Regions from separate parts of the Streptomyces sp. 1222.5 genome, predicted to be linked through region 4. Evidence: riboswitches for the same ligand, from Rfam matches in the RefSeq annotation. Region 4 holds a riboswitch; each other region holds the start of a gene.

Region 1 (4,178 bases), 1.8 Mb from region 4:
ACTGGCGGACAACGCTCATGAGAACGGCCCCTGACCGGGTTACCTGGTCAGGGGCCGTTTCACCTGGCGGTGGGTGTGGGATTTGAACCCACGGTGACTCGCGCCACGACGGTCTTCAAGATCGCGTCCATTGGGTCATGAGTAGAAGTTCGCCCAGTACTCCTCGTGGCTCTTGGTGAAGTCGGCCGGACGTTCCCGTCGCAGCACCTCGTAGCGTGCGACGTAGGCGTCGAGGGCTTCATGCAGAGAGCAGCCGAGGTGATCACGTAGCGTCTTCAGCCCGATGATGATCCGCCCAGCGACGATCATGTCGTCGGCCACGCCTGCATCCGTCTCGCTGTTGCCAGGACCCATAGGGTGATCACACCCCACCTCCACAGCCAGGTCAACGCGTTATCCCGCGCTGTTTCTGGGCCGTCTCTGGGCCGTCCGAGGGGGATCAGCGGCGACAGACGACGACCGCCAGCGACAGGTGTCCAGCCCGACACCCGCAGGTCACCCAATTGGATCTGCGACACTGGTACAGCCATGCCTAAGCCCGGAGAACTCATCTTTGTCGCGCCGCGCGGAGCCAAGAAGCCGCCGCGGCATCTCGCCGACCTCTCGCCCGCCGAGCGCAAGGACGCGGTGGCCGAGATCGGGGAGAAGCCGTTCCGTGCCAAGCAGCTCTCGCAGCACTACTTCGCGCGGTACGCGCACGACCCCGAGCAGTGGACCGACATCCCCGCCGGGGCGCGCGGCAGGCTGCAGGAGGCGCTGTTCCCGGAGCTGATGACCGTCGTACGGCATCTGTCGACCGACCAGGGGACCACGCGCAAGACGCTGTGGCGGCTGTTCGACGGGACGCTCGTGGAGTCCGTGCTGATGCGGTACCCGGACCGGGTCACCATGTGCATCAGCTCGCAGGCCGGGTGCGGGATGAACTGCCCGTTCTGCGCCACCGGCCAGGCCGGCCTCGACCGGAACCTGTCCACCGCCGAGATCGTCCACCAGATCGTGGACGGCATGCGGGCGCTGCGCGACGGCGAGGTGCCCGGCGGTCCGGCGCGGCTGTCCAACATCGTCTTCATGGGGATGGGCGAGCCGCTCGCCAACTACAAGCGGGTCGTGGGCGCCATCCGCGCGCTGACCGATCCGGCCCCGGACGGGCTCGGTCTGTCCCAGCGCGGTATCACCGTCTCCACCGTCGGGCTGGTGCCGGCCATCCACCGGTTCGCCGACGAGGGCTTCAAGTGCCGGCTCGCGATCTCCCTGCACGCCCCCGACGACGAGCTGCGCGACACCCTCGTCCCCGTGAACACGCGGTGGAAGGTGCGCGAGGTGCTGGACGCCGGGTTCGACTACGTCGAGAAGAGCGGCCGCCGGCTGTCGATCGAGTACGCGCTGATCCGGGACATCAACGACCAGGCCTGGCGCGGCGACCGGCTCGGCCGGCTGCTCAAGGGCAAGCCGGTGCACGTCAACCTGATCCCGCTCAACCCGACTCCCGGTTCCAAGTGGACCGCCTCCCGGCCGGAGGACGAGAAGGCGTTCGTCGAGGCCATCGCCGCGCACGGCGTACCCGTCACGGTCCGGGACACCCGTGGCCAGGAGATCGACGGAGCCTGCGGTCAGCTCGCCGCGACCGAGCGGTAATCTGGCCACGTTCCGACAACCTCATATTCCGACAGGGGAGCGCCACAGCGCTGAGAGTGCGGCAACCGGGCCGCAGACCCTCTGAACCTCGCCCAGGTCATTCTGGGTAGGAAGTTCGGTCTTTCACTCAAGCTGTTGCGCCCTGCCCGGGCCCCCTCGCGGGACCCGGGCGGGGCCGCGTCTCTTCCTGGCCAACCCCAGGAGGACATCCAGTGCACAACAAGACCTTGGTGGCCGTGGCGGTCGGGCTCGGCCTGATCAGCCTGTCCGCGTGCGGTTCCGGCGAGAGCAAGGCGTCCGGTGACAGCAGGACCGTTACCCTGGTCAGCCACGACTCGTGGGCCGTCTCCAAGAAGGTGCAACGGGACTTCGAGAAGCAGTCCGGCTACAAGCTCAGGATCCTCGAGGACGGCGACGCCGGCCAGGCCGTCAACAAGGCCATCCTGACCAAGGACCATCCGCAGGGCGACGTCTTCTTCGGCGTCGACAACACCCTGCTCTCCCGCGCCCTCGACAACGGGCTGTTCCAGCCCTACACGGCCAAGGGCCTCGACAAGGTCGGCGCCCCGTACCAGCTGGACAAGGACAAGCACCGGGTCACGCCCGTCGACTACGGCGACATCTGCGTCAACTACGACAAGGCCTGGTTCAGCAAGCACAAGCTGGCCCCGCCGCGGACCTTCGCGGACCTCGCCGAGCCCGCGTACAAGAACCTCCTCGTCACCGAGAACGCGGCCACCTCCTCGCCCGGCCTCGGCTTCCTGCTCGGCAGCGCCGCCGAGTACGGCGACCAGGGCTGGCAGGACTACTGGAAGAAGCTCAAGGCCAACGGCGTCAAGGTGGTCGACGGCTGGGAGCAGGCCTACTCCCAGGAGTTCTCCGGCTCCACCGGAGGCAGGAAGGCCGGCGGTGACCGCCCGCTCGTGGTCTCGTACGCCTCCTCGCCGCCCGCCGAGGTGATCTACGCCAAGAAGCGGCCCGGCACCGCCCCGACCGGAGTCGCCACCGGCACCTGCTTCCGGCAGATCGAGTTCGCCGGGCTGCTCGACAACGCGCGGAACACCAAGGGCGGCAAGGCGTTCATCGACTTCCTGGTCTCCAAGGAGTTCCAGGAGGACATGCCGCTGAACATGTACGTCTACCCGGTGGTGCGGGGAGCCGGGGTGCCCACCGAGTTCACCGAGTACGGCCCGGCCGCCGAGCACCCCGAGACCATGGCGCCCGGGAAGATCGCCGCCAACCGCGACCAGTGGGTCAAGTCGTGGACGTCGCTCGTACTGAGGTAGCCGTGTCCCGGCGGGGGAGCGCGGCGCGGCTCGGCCTGATGGCCCTGCCCGTCGCGTTCTTCGCGCTGTTCTTCGCCTGGCCCGTGGCCGCGATCGTCACGCGCGGGCTGAAGGCGGACGGCGCCTGGCGATTCGGGCGGATCGTGGACGTGGTCACCCAGCCGGACATCCGGCACGTGCTGTGGTTCACCACCTGGCAGGCGCTCGCCTCCACCGCGCTCACCCTGCTGCTCGCGCTGCCCGCCGCCCATGTCTTCGCCCGCCTCGACTTCCCGGGCAAACAGCTGCTGCGGGCCGTCGTCACGGTTCCGTTCGTGCTGCCCACCGTCGTCGTCGGCAGCGCCTTCCTGGCGCTGGTCGGCCACAACGGGCTGCTGGACGAGCTGTGGGGGGTACGGCTGGACACCACGGTGTGGGCGATCCTGCTGGCCCACGTCTTCTTCAACTACGCGGTCGTCGTCCGCACGGTCGGCGGGCTCTGGTCCCAGCTCGACCCCCGCCAGGAGGAGGCCGCCCGGATGCTGGGCGCCTCACCGCTCACGGCCTGGCGCAAGGTCACCCTGCCCGCGCTCGCGCCCGCCGTGGCCGCCGCCGCCCTGATGGTGTTCCTGTTCACCTTCACCTCCTTCGGGGTCGTGCAGATCCTCGGCGGACCGGCCTTCTCCACCCTCGAAGTGGAGATCTACCGGCAGACCTCCGAGGTCTTCGACCTGTCCACGGCCGCCGTCCTCACCCTCGTCCAGTTCGCCGCGGTCGGCGCGATCCTCGCCGTGCACGCCTGGACCGTACGGCGGCGCGAGACCGCCCTGCGGCTCGTCGACCCGAAGACGACCGTCCGCCGGCCGCGCGGGTTCGGGCAGTGGGCGCTGCTCGCCGGGGTCCTCGCCACCGTCGCGGTGCTGCTGCTCCTGCCGCTCGCCGTACTCGTCCGGCGTTCCCTCGACGGCTGGGGCCTCGGCTACTACCGGGCCCTGACCGATTCCGACGGCGGTACGTTCCTGGTGGCGCCCGTGCAGGCCGTGTGGACCTCGCTCGAGTACGCCCTCGCCGCCACCGCCATCGCCGTGGTGATCGGAGGTCTCGCCGCCGCCGCGCTGGCCCGCCGGGACGCGGGACGGCTGGTACGGGGTTTCGACGCGCTGCTGATGCTGCCGCTCGGCGTGTCCGCCGTGACCGTCGGCTTCGGCTTCCTGATCGCGCTCGACAAGCCGCCGCTGGATCTGCGCCAGTCCTGGATCCTGGTGCCGCTGGCCCAGG
Region 2 (4,178 bases), 4.1 Mb from region 4:
ACCGGACGGCAGCGTCGAGTGGACGGTGCCCGACGAGGAGATCTTTCGCTCCTGGATCGACAGGGTACGAGACGTCGGCGTCCACCTCCTGGGACGACGGTTGTACGAGACGATGCTGTACTGGGAGACCGCCGATCAGGACCCGTCGCTCGACGACTCGAAGCTCGAATGGGCGGCGCTCTGGAAGCAGCTCCCCAAAGTGGTGTTCTCCACCAGGCTGTCGGAGGTCGAGGGCCATGCCCGGCTCGCTTCCGGCGGCTTGACGCAGGAGATCGAGCGGTTGCGCGCCGAGCCGGGGGAGGGCGACATCGCGATCGGCGGCGCCGCCCTCGCCGCCGAGGCGGCCGCGCTGGATCTGATCGACGAGTACCGGACGCTGGTCTACCCGGTGCTCCTCGGCGGTGGCATCCCGTTCTTCCCCCGGCACGAGCGCCGCGTGGATCTCGAACTCGTCGAGACCCGCACCTTCAGTTCGCGAGTCGTCTACCTCCGCCACCGAGTGACGCGCTGAGCCGAGTCCCGGAACGCCACCGCACACGATCCGCCCAGCAGGGGCAGGCAACTCCCCCAGGAGGAGCGGGCGCGGGTCAGGACCGGCGTCGTACCCGCAACGGCGCATAGACGAGCAGCGCCGCGAGGAACGCGACGGGGTAGGCGAGGTCGGCGCTGTGCAGGGCCTGGGCGACCGGACCCACGTACAGGCTGGTGCTCATGAACGGCACCGCCACGGCGAAACCGACGACGAACGCGGTGACGGCGGGCCACCACGGCTGCGGCGCGGCTTCCTCCTCCGCCAGGTCGACCGGGCGGTCGCCGCGCGCCCGTGCGCGGGCCACCCAGTCGACGATCACGATCGCGACGAACGCGGGGATCCAGTAGCCGACGAACAACAGCACGTTCTGGAAGCGGGCAGTGGTGTCAGCGGCGTGCATCCACAGCACGAGCGGGAAGCCGAGCGCCGCGGCGAGCGCGGCGGCGACCGGCCGCGGAAGCCGCACTCCGATCGTCTGCAGCGCCAGCGACCCGCTGTAGTCGTTCATGGCGTTGCTGCACAGGGCCGCGACGGCGACCGCGAGGAGTCCGAACGCGCCGAGCGCGCCGCCGCCGAGCAGATGGTCGACACCGCGGGCGGTCTGGTCGGTGAACTCAGCGGCGCCCCACAGACCGAGCGCCTGCACGGCGACGAAGGACACGCTGACACCGAGCAGGGTGCACCAGAACATGCTGGAACGCGACGCCGTGCGGGGCAGGTAGCGGCTGAAGTCACTGGCGTACGGGGCCCACGAGAGCGCGAGACTCAAGGCGATGGTGCAGGTCAGCACGAACGCTCCCGCCTGGTCGGCGCCGTGCACGGTCGCGGCCGTCGCGGGCTGGGTGCCGTGCACGAGCTTCACCGCCAACGCGACGAGCGAGGCGGCGAGCGCGAAGGTCATCACCGTCTGCAGGCGGTGGATCGCCTCGTACCCGATCACGCCGAGCGCCCCTTGGGCCATGAGCATCACCAGGACGCCCAGCCAGAACGGCCAGCCGAACAGCTGGGCCAGCGCGTCGCCCCCGAACAGGCCTATCAGGGCGTCCCAGGCGATGGAGGACAGCCACTGCAGGGTGCCCGGCAGAGCCACGGCCCGTCCGAAGGCCAGCCTCGCCAGCGGGAGTTGGCCCGCCCCGGTCCGGCTGCCCCAGGTTCCCAGGTAGGCCGTGGGCACCGCGCCGAGCACGGTGCCGAGCACCACGGCGAGCAGCGCGGTGGCGAAGTCCAGTCCGAGGGCCGCGCCGACCGTACCGGTGAAGACGCCGGTCATCGTCAGATTGGGGGCGAACCACACGGTGAACAGCCGGCGGGGGCTGCCGTAGCGAGCGTCCTCGGGCACCGGCGCGATGCCGCGCGCCTCCACTCGCAGATCTCCGGGGGCGGTCGGCATCCGGCCGTCGAAGACACCCCGCGACTCGGCGACGGCCGTCTCTTCATGGGCATACGGCAACGACATACGACATCCCTCCGCCAGTCCTAACTGGTTCAGGTTCAACGGGTGTGATCTCAGCCCCCGTGCAGGGGCACCCCGTGTCCAGGTATGCCGGCCAGAATAGCCCGGTCCGGTGACCGGTTCAGGTCGGGGGAGGGGAGGGCCGGCCGGAAGCGTGCGGCGCCCGTCGGCCGACTGCCCGATGCGTGCGCGTGCGTAGTCGGCCGTTGACACTCCGTAAGGGGGCTCGCCGCGTGAGATGCCTCGACGCGTCGGCGCCGTCGTGGGGTGGGCGCGGGCCGCGGAGGCCGGTCCCGCCGGAAGGCGGCGGCACACGCGTGCCGCCGCCTTCCTGGGAATGCCCGACTACCAGCGGCTCCCCTCAGGCCTGCACGAGTACGGTGCACCAGACCTCGTTGTGGTCGCCGATGCCGCAGTCGCCGATCTCCCCGCTGCGGATCTTCGTCCAGACCCCCTTGGCCCGCCAGTGCCAGGTGCCGACCCGCGAGAACCGCTCGTGGTAGCCGTGCGTGGCGAACGTGAAGGCGTCGACGTCCTTGCCGGTGCCGTTGCCGCCCCGCGTTCCGTTGCCGAACGACTCCTGCTTGCACTTCGCGTGCTTGAACTCGCTCCCGGTGCCGCCGCCCCAGTTCCACACGTCGCAGTAGTGCGGGCCCTCGCCGAGACTCATCGTGTAGTGCATCGTCTCGCCGGTCCGGTTCTTCACCGCGCCGCACAGGGGACCCACACAGCCGTCCGCGGAGGCGGTCGTCGCCCCCGCGACGACCGCTCCGGACGCCATGAAGGCGGTCGCGACGACGGCGACGGCCGTCCGGTTGGCTCGGGACATTATCTTGCGCATGACAATTCCATTCTCTTGTTGCGTCGGGTTGGTCACGTCTGACGCGACTGCCGGCGGGGCGGGCGGACACGCCGCTCCCGGGAAGGCTCCGGGAGCGGACGTCGGTGTTCCCCCTGCACGCGGTGCTTGCCGCGATCCGCCTGACGGCATGTGAGGTGAGGATCTACGGTGAACCTTGCGGAAACCTTGTGACGGCTGCCCGGCCGGCGGCCCCGGAGCGAACGACGGAGGACTGAGGGCATGCCGGCCCTGCCCGGCGGACGAACACCCCACCGCGTGAAGCCCGTTCCCTCCTCCCTCCCGCGTGAGGCGCGATGAACCTGCACCTGCTCGGACCCTTGGAACTGCGCGTCACGGGGCGCGCGGTCGACATCGGGGAGCCGCGTCGCCGAGCGGTCCTCGCGGCGCTGGCGGCCGACACCGGCCGACCGGTCCCCGCGAGCACGCTGGTGGACCGGGTCTGGGACACCGCCGCGCCCGACGGCGCCCGCTCGGCCCTCTACTCCCACATCAGCCGTCTGAGGCGGCTGTTCGACGGCGCGGCATCCACGGACGGCGTGGCGCCCACGGCAGGCGGTGACGGGGCAGCCGTACCCGGTACGCCGCTTCGCATCGCACGCACCTCCGGCGGATACGTCCTGGAGGCGGACCTACACGCCGTCGACTTGCTCCGTTACGGTATCTCCGGGCCGGGCACACCCAGGGCGGAGAGGAAGCCCGAGAGGGCCTGGGCGGCGGAGACCGGTTCGTCCGGGTCGTAGCCCCGGAGATCGACGTAGAGCTGTCCGTCGGGGAAGGAGTCACGCATCTGGTGGGCCCAGCGCACCGCCAGCGCGGTCTTGCCGATGCCCGCGACTCCGGAGACGACTGCTGCCCCAGGAAAGTCACGACGAGGCCGCTGAGCACCAACGCCAGGCCAGACGCCGACTTTCCAGGTGGTGGCGTCGCTGTTGGAGTCGCCGTGTTCCTGGCTCGGGTGAGGGTCGATGTAGAGGCGTGTCCTCGGTGGTGAGCTCCACGGGCACGCCGCGCTCCTGCCACAACTCCAGGAGGATCTCCGTCTCCGGAGTCGAGCAGGTCCAGGCGCCGCCGTTCGTCCCGCAGTTCCTCCACCAGGGGCGCCCGCACTGTTCCGCCAGGGCGGTGGCCGCCGCGCGGTCCGTATCGACGCGCGGTCCGATCAGGGAGCGCAGCAGCGCGAGTGCCTCATCCGGGGAGAGGACGTCTCCGCTCGCTCGTCGTGCGGGCGCGCGAGCCGCATCTGCCCGACCAACGCCGCATCCGACTCCTCGGAGAGGCGCTGCGACTGTGGCGCGGAGTGCCGTTGGCGGGGCTGCCGGGGGCGTGGGCGG
Region 3 (4,178 bases), 1.7 Mb from region 4:
AGGCGGCGCCGGCCGGGTCGCCGCGCCACACCAGGCGGTCCGCCGCGGCGTGGTGCCCGGCGTACTGCACGAAGCGGCCGAACTGCTCGGACCAGAAGTACGGCACCGGGTCGTAGAGCGCCGGGGTCTCGCCGAGGATGTTCGCGGCGACCGTGCGGGGCCCCTGGAGGGCGTTGTCCCAGTGGTGGACGAGCAGCCGCTCGCCGTAGCGGGCGGAGGGGAAGGAGGCGCAGTCGCCGACCGCGTACACGTCCTCGGCCCCGGTGCGCAGGCGGGCGTCGGCGACGACCTCGCCGTGCGGCCCCAGCTCGATGCCGGAGCCGGCCAGCCAGCCGGTGGCCGGGCGGGCGCCGATGCCGACGACGACGGCGCCCGCGGGCAGCCGGGTGCCGTCGGTCAGCACCACCGCGCCCGGTTCGACGCGCTCCACGCGCGCGCCGGTGCGCAGTTCGGCCCCGCTGTCGGCGTACCAGGCGGCCATGGGCGCGGCCACCTCGGCGGGCAGGGCACCCGCGAGCGGCCGGTCGGCGGCCTCGACGACGGTCACCGCGCAGCCCGCCTCCCGGGCGGCCGTGGCGAACTCGGCGCCGATCCAGCCGGCGCCGACGACCACGATGTCGTGCTGCCGGAGCAGCACGGGCCGAAGCCGTTCGGCGTCGTCCAGGGTGCGCAGCAGGTGCACGCCGGGTACGCCCTCGGTGCCGGGCAGGGTGATGGGTTCGGCGCCGGTGGCCAGGACCAGGACGTCGTAGGGCACCGGGCCCGCCTCGGTGTCCAGCACGCGTGCGGCGGGGCGCAGGCCCTGCGCCTCGCAGCCGAGCCGAAGCTCGACGCCGAGGGATTCGAAGTCGACGTCGAAGGCGGAGCCCTCGGCCGTGCCGAGCAGCACGGCCTTGGACAGCGGCGGCCGGTCGTACGGCTGGTGCGGTTCGGCGCCGATGACGGTCACGGCTCCCTCGAAGCCCTGTTCCCGCAGGGCGACCGCGGTCTGCACCCCGGCCATGCCCGCGCCCACGACGACCACGCGCCGTTCCTGTGACGTGCCCTGTTGCGGTGTCTGCTCGCTCACCCGATCACCATAGACAACTGACGAAACGTCAGTCAGGGGGCGTGCTCGGTGACCTGCTCCACAACGCTCGTACCGCTGCCCGGAGCGGACTCCCACTCCCAGGTCTCCTCCAGCCGCAGCCGGCCGTCGGGCAGCTCCACGACGGTGGACACGCAGTGCCCGCAGGCCGTGGTCCCGTCGGTGCGCAGCTGCACGTACCGGAAGTCCAGCCGGTCGCCCTCGCGGGTCCCGACCAGATGGCCGCGCACGACCTCGCCGCCCGCGTACTCCGCCCAGACCTCGCCGTCCTTCTCGTGGTAGGCGAACCGGGTGCGGGTACCCACCTGACCTGGGGCCTGGTCCGCGACGGGGGCGAGGATCAGACCGTCGAGCGAGCGGTGCATGACGGAGGGCTCCCTTACGGGTGACGAGCGGGGCGGGCTAGGGTGGCCACCGTACAAGCACTCGCGGGAGCCCGGACGCACCGGGCTGAGAGGGAGGCTGGCGGCCTCCGACCGTACGAACCTGATCCGGGTCATGCCGGCGAAGGGAGGGGCTGGACGCCCATGTCGTCACGTACGTCCGACGTCCTCGTCATCGGGGGCGGGATCATCGGTCTGGTCACGGCCTGGCGCGCGGCGCAGCGCGGGCTCACCACGGCCGTGGTGGACCCCGAGCCCGGCGGCGGGGCCGCGCGGGTCGCTGCGGGGATGCTCGCCGCGGTCACGGAACTGCACTACGGCGAGGAGACGCTGCTCGCCCTGAACCTGGAGTCGGCGCGCCGCTATCCCGGCTTCGCGGCCGAGCTGTCCGAGCTGACCGGCCACGACCTGGGCTACCGCCGGTGCGGCACCCTCGCGGTCGCGCTGGACGCCGACGACCGCGCCCACCTGCGGGAACTGCACGCGCTCCAGCAGCGCTCGGGCCTGGAGTCGGAGTGGCTGTCGGGGCGCGACTGCCGGCGTCTCGAGCCGATGCTGGCGCCCGTGGTGCGCGGCGGACTGCGGGTCGACGGCGACCATCAGATCGACCCGCGGCGGCTGGCGACGGCCCTGGTGGCCGCGTGCGAGCACGCCGGGGTGGTCTTCCACCGCACCTGGGCCGAGCGGCTCGACGTCGTGCGCGAGCGGGCCGCCGGCGTCACCACGGCGGACGGCACCGAGCTGCGCGCGGAGCAGGTGGTGCTCGCCGGCGGAAGCATGAGCGGGCGCCTCGCGGGCGTGCCGGACGCGCTGCTGCCGCCGGTCCGTCCGGTGAAGGGGCAGGTGCTGCGGCTGGCCGTGCCCCGGCGGTTCGCGCCGTTCCTGAGCCGGACCGTGCGGGCCGTGGTCCGCGGCAGCCAGGTCTACCTGGTGCCGCGCGAGAACGGCGAGCTGGTCGTCGGCGCCACCACCGAGGAGCTGGGCTGGGACACGACGGTCACGGCGGGGGGCGTGTACGAGCTGCTGCGCGACGCCCACGAGCTGGTCCCGGGCATCACCGAGCTCCCGCTGACCGAGACCCGGGCCGGACTGCGGCCCGGCTCCCCCGACAACGCCCCGCTGCTCGGCCCGTCCGGCCTGGACGGACTGCTGCTGGCCACCGGGCACTACCGCAACGGCGTGCTGCTCACGCCGGTCACCGGGGACGTGCTGGCGCACGCGCTGGCCACCGGTGACCTCCCCGAGGAGGCCCGCCCGTTCACGCCCCAGCGTTTCACCGCCCCGCCGCCGGAGCGGCCCGCACGTCTCATGGAGCAGTCCGCATGACCCTCAGCCTCACCGTCTCCGTCAACGGGGAGCACCGCGAGATCGCCCCGGGCACCGCTCTCGACGCCCTCGTCCGCACCCTCACCGCGGCGCCCTCCGGGGTGGCCGCCGCCGTCAACGAGACGGTCGTGCCGCGCGGCCAGTGGGCGACCACCGCGCTCGCCGAGGGCGACCGCGTCGAAGTACTCACCGCAGTCCAGGGAGGCTGAACCGATGGCCGACGACCCCTTCGTCCTGGGCGGTGTGCACCTGGACTCCCGGCTGATCATGGGCACGGGCGGCGCGCCCAGTCTGGACGTGCTGGAGCGGGCGCTGACCGCCTCCGGCACCGGGCTGACCACGGTCGCGATGCGGCGGGTGGACCCGTCCGTGCACGGCTCGGTGCTGTCGGTGCTGGAGAAGCTGGGCATCCGCGTGCTGCCGAACACGGCGGGCTGTTTCACCGCCGGGGAGGCCGTGCTGACCGCGCGCCTCGCCCGGGAGGCACTGGGCACCGACCTGGTCAAGCTGGAGGTCATCGCCGACGAGCGGACCCTCCTGCCGGACCCGGTGGAGCTGCTGGACGCGGCGGAGACGCTGGTCGACGACGGTTTCACGGTGCTGCCGTACACGAACGACGATCCCGTGCTCGCGCGCAGGCTGGAGGACGTCGGCTGTGCCGCGGTGATGCCGCTGGGCTCCCCGATCGGATCGGGGCTCGGCATCCGCAATCCGCACAACTTCCAGCTCATCGTCGAGCGGGCGGGCGTACCGGTGATCCTGGACGCGGGCGCCGGTACGGCGTCCGACGTGGCGCTGGCGATGGAGCTGGGGTGCGCGGGCGTGATGCTCGCCTCCGCCGTGACGCGGGCGCAGGAGCCGGAGACGATGGCCGCGGCCATGCGGCACGCGGTCGAGGCCGGCCGGCTGGCCCGGCTGGCGGGGCGGATCCCGCGCCGCCACTTCGCCGAGGCGTCCTCCCCGGCCGAGGGGCGCGCGCAGCTGGACCCCGAGCGCCCCGCCTTCCCGTCACCCGACAGTCACAGCTCTGCTGCATTCCGTCCCCACAATGGCGCAACGGGTGGGAGCGCCGTTCGCCCCTCGTAGACTCCCCTGCGTGGATACGACCCTTCAGGACCCCCTCGTCGGGCAGGTGCTCGACGGCCGTTACCGCGTCGAGGCACGGATCGCGGCCGGCGGGATGGCCACGGTCTACCGGGCCCTGGACACCCGCCTGGACCGCGTCCTCGCGCTGAAGGTGATGCACCCGGCGCTCGCGACCGACGGCTCCTTCGTCGAGCGGTTCATCCGGGAGGCCAAGTCCGTCGCCCGGCTCGACCACCCCAACGTGGTGCAGGTCTTCGACCAGGGCACCGACGGGTCGTACGTGTACCTGGCGATGG
Region 4 (4,178 bases):
GGGCCAGCTCTTCCCCCGTCCCCGAGTCGAGAACTCTCAGGGTCAGTTGGCGCATCTGGCCGAACGTCCCCCCGTCCGCCGACGCGCACAGCACCACGCGTTCGACGGCCGGCTCCAGCGCCCGCAGATCCACCTCGACCGTGTCCGTCGTGACGCCCCGCCCCGGCCCTCCTGGCTGCTTTCCGAGGTGTCTGACGGCGCCGGACCCGTGCCGCGGCTGGTTGTAGAAGACGAAATCACCGTCGTCGCGAACGCGCCCCGCCCCTGTGAGCAACAGCGCCGAGGCATCGGCGTCGGGCACGCCCGGCCCTTCGGACCAGGCGAACTCGGCGCGCACCGCCGCGGAGCCGACGGGAAGGTTCGCGCCCTTGCTCATTGATCTCGCTGTCATGCCGCCAGTCTGCGGTGCGCGCAGGCCCAGGGGTACCTCCCCGACACCGCGGGGAGCGACAGCCCGGCCACACCCGGGCCGCCGCTCCCCGCACCGCTCAGTCGGCGATCGGCAGGTACACCCGGTTGCCCGCTGCCGCGAACTCCTTCGACTTCTGCGCCATGCCCTCCTCGATCTCGGCCTTGCTGCCGCCGTGTTCGCGGCGGATGTCCTGCGAGATCTTCATGCTGCAGAACTTGGGGCCGCACATGGAGCAGAAGTGGGCCGTCTTGGCGGGCTCCGCCGGGAGGGTCTCGTCGTGGAACTCCCGTGCCGTATCGGGGTCCAGGGCGAGGTTGAACTGGTCCTCCCACCGGAACTCGAAGCGTGCGTCGGACAGCGCGTCGTCCCACTCCTGCGCGCCCGGGTGGCCCTTCGCGAGATCGGCCGCGTGGGCGGCGATCTTGTAGGTGATGACACCGGTCTTGACGTCGTCCCGGTTGGGCAGGCCCAGGTGCTCCTTGGGCGTGACGTAGCAGAGCATCGCCGTGCCCCACCAGGCGATCATCGCGGCACCGATGCCGGAGGTGATGTGGTCGTACGCCGGCGCGACGTCCGTCGTCAGCGGGCCGAGCGTATAGAACGGAGCTTCATCGCAGATCTCCTGCTGAAGGTCGATGTTCTCCTTGATCTTGTGCATCGGGACGTGCCCCGGGCCCTCGATCATCGTCTGTACGTCGAAACGCCTGGCGATGCGGTTGAGTTCCCCGAGCGTGCGCAGCTCCGCGAACTGTGCCTCGTCGTTGGCGTCCGCGATGGAGCCGGGCCGCAGGCCGTCGCCCAACGAGTACGTGACGTCGTAGGCGGCGAGGATCTCGCACAGTTCCTCGAAGTTCTCGTACAGGAACGACTCCTTGTGGTGCGCCAGGCACCACGCGGCCATGATCGAACCGCCGCGGGAGACGATGCCGGTCTTGCGGTTGGCCGTCAGCGGTACATGCGCGAGCCGCACCCCGGCGTGGACGGTCATGTAGTCCACACCCTGTTCGGCCTGCTCGATGACGGTGTCCTTGTAGATCTCCCAGGTCAGTTCCTCGGCCCTGCCGTCGACCTTCTCCAGGGCCTGGTACAGCGGCACGGTGCCGATGGGCACGGGGGAGTTGCGCAGCACCCACTCGCGGGTGGTGTGGATGTTGCGCCCGGTGGAGAGGTCCATGACCGTGTCGGCGCCCCAGCGGGTCGCCCAGGTCATCTTCTCGACCTCCTCCTCGATGGAGGACGTCACGGCCGAGTTGCCGATGTTGGCGTTCACCTTCACCAGGAAGCGCTTACCGATGATCATCGGCTCGATCTCCGGGTGGTTGACGTTGGCCGGCAGCACGGCGCGGCCGGCTGCGATCTCCTCGCGGACGACCTCCGGAGACACGTTCTCCCGGATGGCCACGTACTCCATTTCCGGCGTGGTCTCCCCGCGGCGCGCGTACGCGAGCTGGGTCACCGCCTCACCGCGACGACCGCGGCGCGGCTGACGCGGACGCCCGGGGAAGACCGCGTCCAGGTTCCGCAACCCGCCGCGCGGCGAGGTGTGCTTGATGCCGTCGTCCTCGGGACGGACGGGACGGCCCGCGTACTCCTCGGTGTCGCCGCGGCCGACGATCCAGTTCTCCCGCAGCGGCGCCAAGCCCCTGCGGACGTCGGTTTCGACGAGCGGATCCGTGTACGGGCCGGATGTGTCGTACAGCGTGACCGACTGCCCGTTGGTGAGGTGCACCTGACGGACCGGCACCCGCATGTCGGGGCGCGAACCCTCGACGTACGCCTTGTGCCAGCCGATGGACTTCCCGGCCTCCTGGGTCTTCTCACCCTGAACGGAGGCAGGCGTGCGTGCGTCCTTGTTGGTCATGAGACCTACTCCCTACGCCGGCATTACCCGGTAACAGGTTCGGCGGTCGACGCAGCGGCTTCCGTCGGCCGATGCTTCCCGTGAGACGTCGTTCCACGTGAAACATCGCGAATACGGAGGTCAGCGCCCTCTCAGCCCGGTGCTCCGAGCTCCCGCGTGTGCAAAGGTGCCTCCACGCTAGCGTCATATGTGGCGCGGTGAACAGTGGGCCCCTGCCGTTCTTGCGATGATCTGGTGGTGACCAGGATGGAGCAGTACCCGTACCAGCCGCCCGAGCCGCGCCGCCCGGACAGCCCGGCAGCGGGCAGCCGACGAGGGGACGAGCGCGCCCACGGGCAGGAAGCGGGTGACGGGCACGGCCACCCTCACCACGGCCACGACGAGGCGCACACCCGCCCTCAGACGCTCGGTCACAGCCACAGCCATGGGCCCGCCGCGCCCGTCTCCCGGCATCTGCGCAAGGTCATCGCGGCGATCCTGGTGCCGTTCACCGCGGCGGTCCTCGTCGGCCTGGTGGTGCTGTGGCCCGGGGGAGCGCCGTCGCACAAGCGCACCGGCGTCGGCTTCGACCGGCAGACCCAGCAGGCCACGGTGACCCGGGTCGTCGAGGTGAGTTGCAAGTCGGTGAACGCCTCCGGTGGCACCCCGGCCGGCGACACCTCGACCGCCGAGGGCGGCGCCGGGGCACAGGAGACGGGCGGCACCTGCAAGAAGGCGACCATCCGTGTCGACACCGGGAAGGACGAGGGCCGTACGTTCACCGAGATCGTGCAGCCCGACCAGTCACGGCAGTTGCACCAGGGTGAGAAGGTCGTGGTCGCCTACGAGCCCGCGGCACCCAAGAACCTGCAGTACTCCGTGGCGGACGTGAACCGGAAGTTCCCGATGGCGCTGCTCGCCGGGATCTTCGCGATCGCGGTCGTCGTGGTGGGCCGGCTGCGCGGGGTCATGGCGCTGGTCGCGCTGGCCGTGAGTTTCATGGTGCTCACCTTCTTCATCCTGCCCGCGATCCTTCAGGGCTCGAATCCCCTGCTGGTGGCCGTCGTCGGGGCGAGCGCGATCATGCTCATCGCGCTCTACATGTGCCACGGGCTGTCGGCCCGGACGTCGGTCGCGGTGCTCGGCACCCTGGTCTCCCTCCTGCTGATCGGCGTCCTCGGCTCGGAGTTCATCGACTGGGCCGCCCTGACCGGCAACACGGACGACAACACCGGTCTGATCCATGGGCTCTACCCGTCGATCGACATGAGCGGCCTGCTGCTGGCCGGCGTCATCATCGGCTCGCTCGGCGTGCTGGACGACGTCACCGTGACGCAGACGTCGGCGGTCTGGGAACTGCACGAGGCCAATCCGGCGATGGGCTGGCGCGGGTTGTACCGGGCCGGCATCCGCATCGGCCGCGACCACATCGCATCCGTCGTCAACACCCTGGTCCTCGCCTACGCCGGTGCCGCGCTGCCGCTGCTGCTGCTGTTCTCCATCGCGCAGAGCAGCGTCGGGGCCGTGGCCAACAGCGAGCTGGTGGCCGAGGAGATCGTGCGCACCCTGGTGGGGTCGATCGGCCTGGTCGCCTCGGTGCCCGTCACGACCGCGCTCGCCGCGCTGGTGGTGTCGGCCGACCGCTCCGGCCCGCATGCTCCGGCCGGCACGGCCCAGCCCGACCCGGCCCGCACGGGGCGGGGGCGCCGCCGGAAGCGGTAGCCGATCGGCCCGGTGAGACCCCCCGCCCTGTGCAGAAGCGTTCCTGCACAGTTCCGCGAAGGAGAGCGGGGCGTCCGGTGCCGTGGCCGCTACGCCTCAGCCGGCGCTCTGTTCCTCGGCGAGGATGCGGTCCAGCGCTTCGTCGAGATGAGCGTCGAAGTCGGCCAGCGCGCCCTCCTGTCCCAGCGGCACGAGCTTGTCGGT

Evidence for each region. Region 4 has a riboswitch for thiamine pyrophosphate ahead of thiC (phosphomethylpyrimidine synthase ThiC). Riboswitches for the same ligand answer to the same signal wherever they lie in the genome.
Region 1: another riboswitch for thiamine pyrophosphate. It lies ahead of BLW57_RS12060 (thiamine ABC transporter substrate-binding protein); the one in region 4 lies ahead of thiC (phosphomethylpyrimidine synthase ThiC).
Region 2: another riboswitch for thiamine pyrophosphate. It lies ahead of BLW57_RS01980 (purine-cytosine permease family protein); the one in region 4 lies ahead of thiC (phosphomethylpyrimidine synthase ThiC).
Region 3: another riboswitch for thiamine pyrophosphate. It lies ahead of thiO (glycine oxidase ThiO); the one in region 4 lies ahead of thiC (phosphomethylpyrimidine synthase ThiC).

The regions. Positions count from the first base shown of each region.
Region 1 covers NZ_FNSZ01000001.1:2,722,661-2,726,838, reverse strand. The annotation lists gene BLW57_RS12070 (hypothetical protein) at 136-321, opposite strand; gene rlmN (dual-specificity RNA methyltransferase RlmN) at 529-1,635, shown strand; TPP riboswitch at 1,659-1,766, shown strand; gene BLW57_RS12060 (thiamine ABC transporter substrate-binding protein) at 1,848-2,921, shown strand; gene BLW57_RS12055 (ABC transporter permease) at 2,960-4,178, shown strand, end outside.
Region 2 covers NZ_FNSZ01000001.1:394,443-398,620, reverse strand. The annotation lists gene BLW57_RS01985 (dihydrofolate reductase family protein) at 1-511, shown strand, start outside; gene BLW57_RS01980 (purine-cytosine permease family protein) at 588-1,988, opposite strand; TPP riboswitch at 1,978-2,073, opposite strand; gene BLW57_RS01975 (hypothetical protein) at 2,347-2,826, opposite strand; gene BLW57_RS01970 (AfsR/SARP family transcriptional regulator) at 3,141-3,587, shown strand; partial or broken gene BLW57_RS42065 (hypothetical protein) at 3,503-3,697, opposite strand; gene BLW57_RS01960 (AfsR/SARP family transcriptional regulator) at 4,067-4,178, shown strand, end outside.
Region 3 covers NZ_FNSZ01000001.1:6,246,984-6,251,161, reverse strand. The annotation lists gene BLW57_RS28240 (NAD(P)/FAD-dependent oxidoreductase) at 1-1,069, opposite strand, end outside; gene BLW57_RS28235 (avidin-fold protein) at 1,102-1,452, opposite strand; TPP riboswitch at 1,506-1,617, shown strand; gene thiO (glycine oxidase ThiO) at 1,615-2,796, shown strand; gene thiS (sulfur carrier protein ThiS) at 2,793-3,005, shown strand; partial or broken gene BLW57_RS28220 (thiazole synthase) at 3,010-3,801, shown strand; gene pknB (Stk1 family PASTA domain-containing Ser/Thr kinase) at 3,893-4,178, shown strand, end outside.
Region 4 covers NZ_FNSZ01000001.1:4,518,709-4,522,886, reverse strand. The annotation lists gene BLW57_RS20245 (VWA domain-containing protein) at 1-391, opposite strand, end outside; gene thiC (phosphomethylpyrimidine synthase ThiC) at 489-2,273, opposite strand; TPP riboswitch at 2,266-2,439, opposite strand; gene BLW57_RS20235 (YibE/F family protein) at 2,520-3,974, shown strand; gene BLW57_RS20230 (SsgA family sporulation/cell division regulator) at 4,071-4,178, opposite strand, start outside.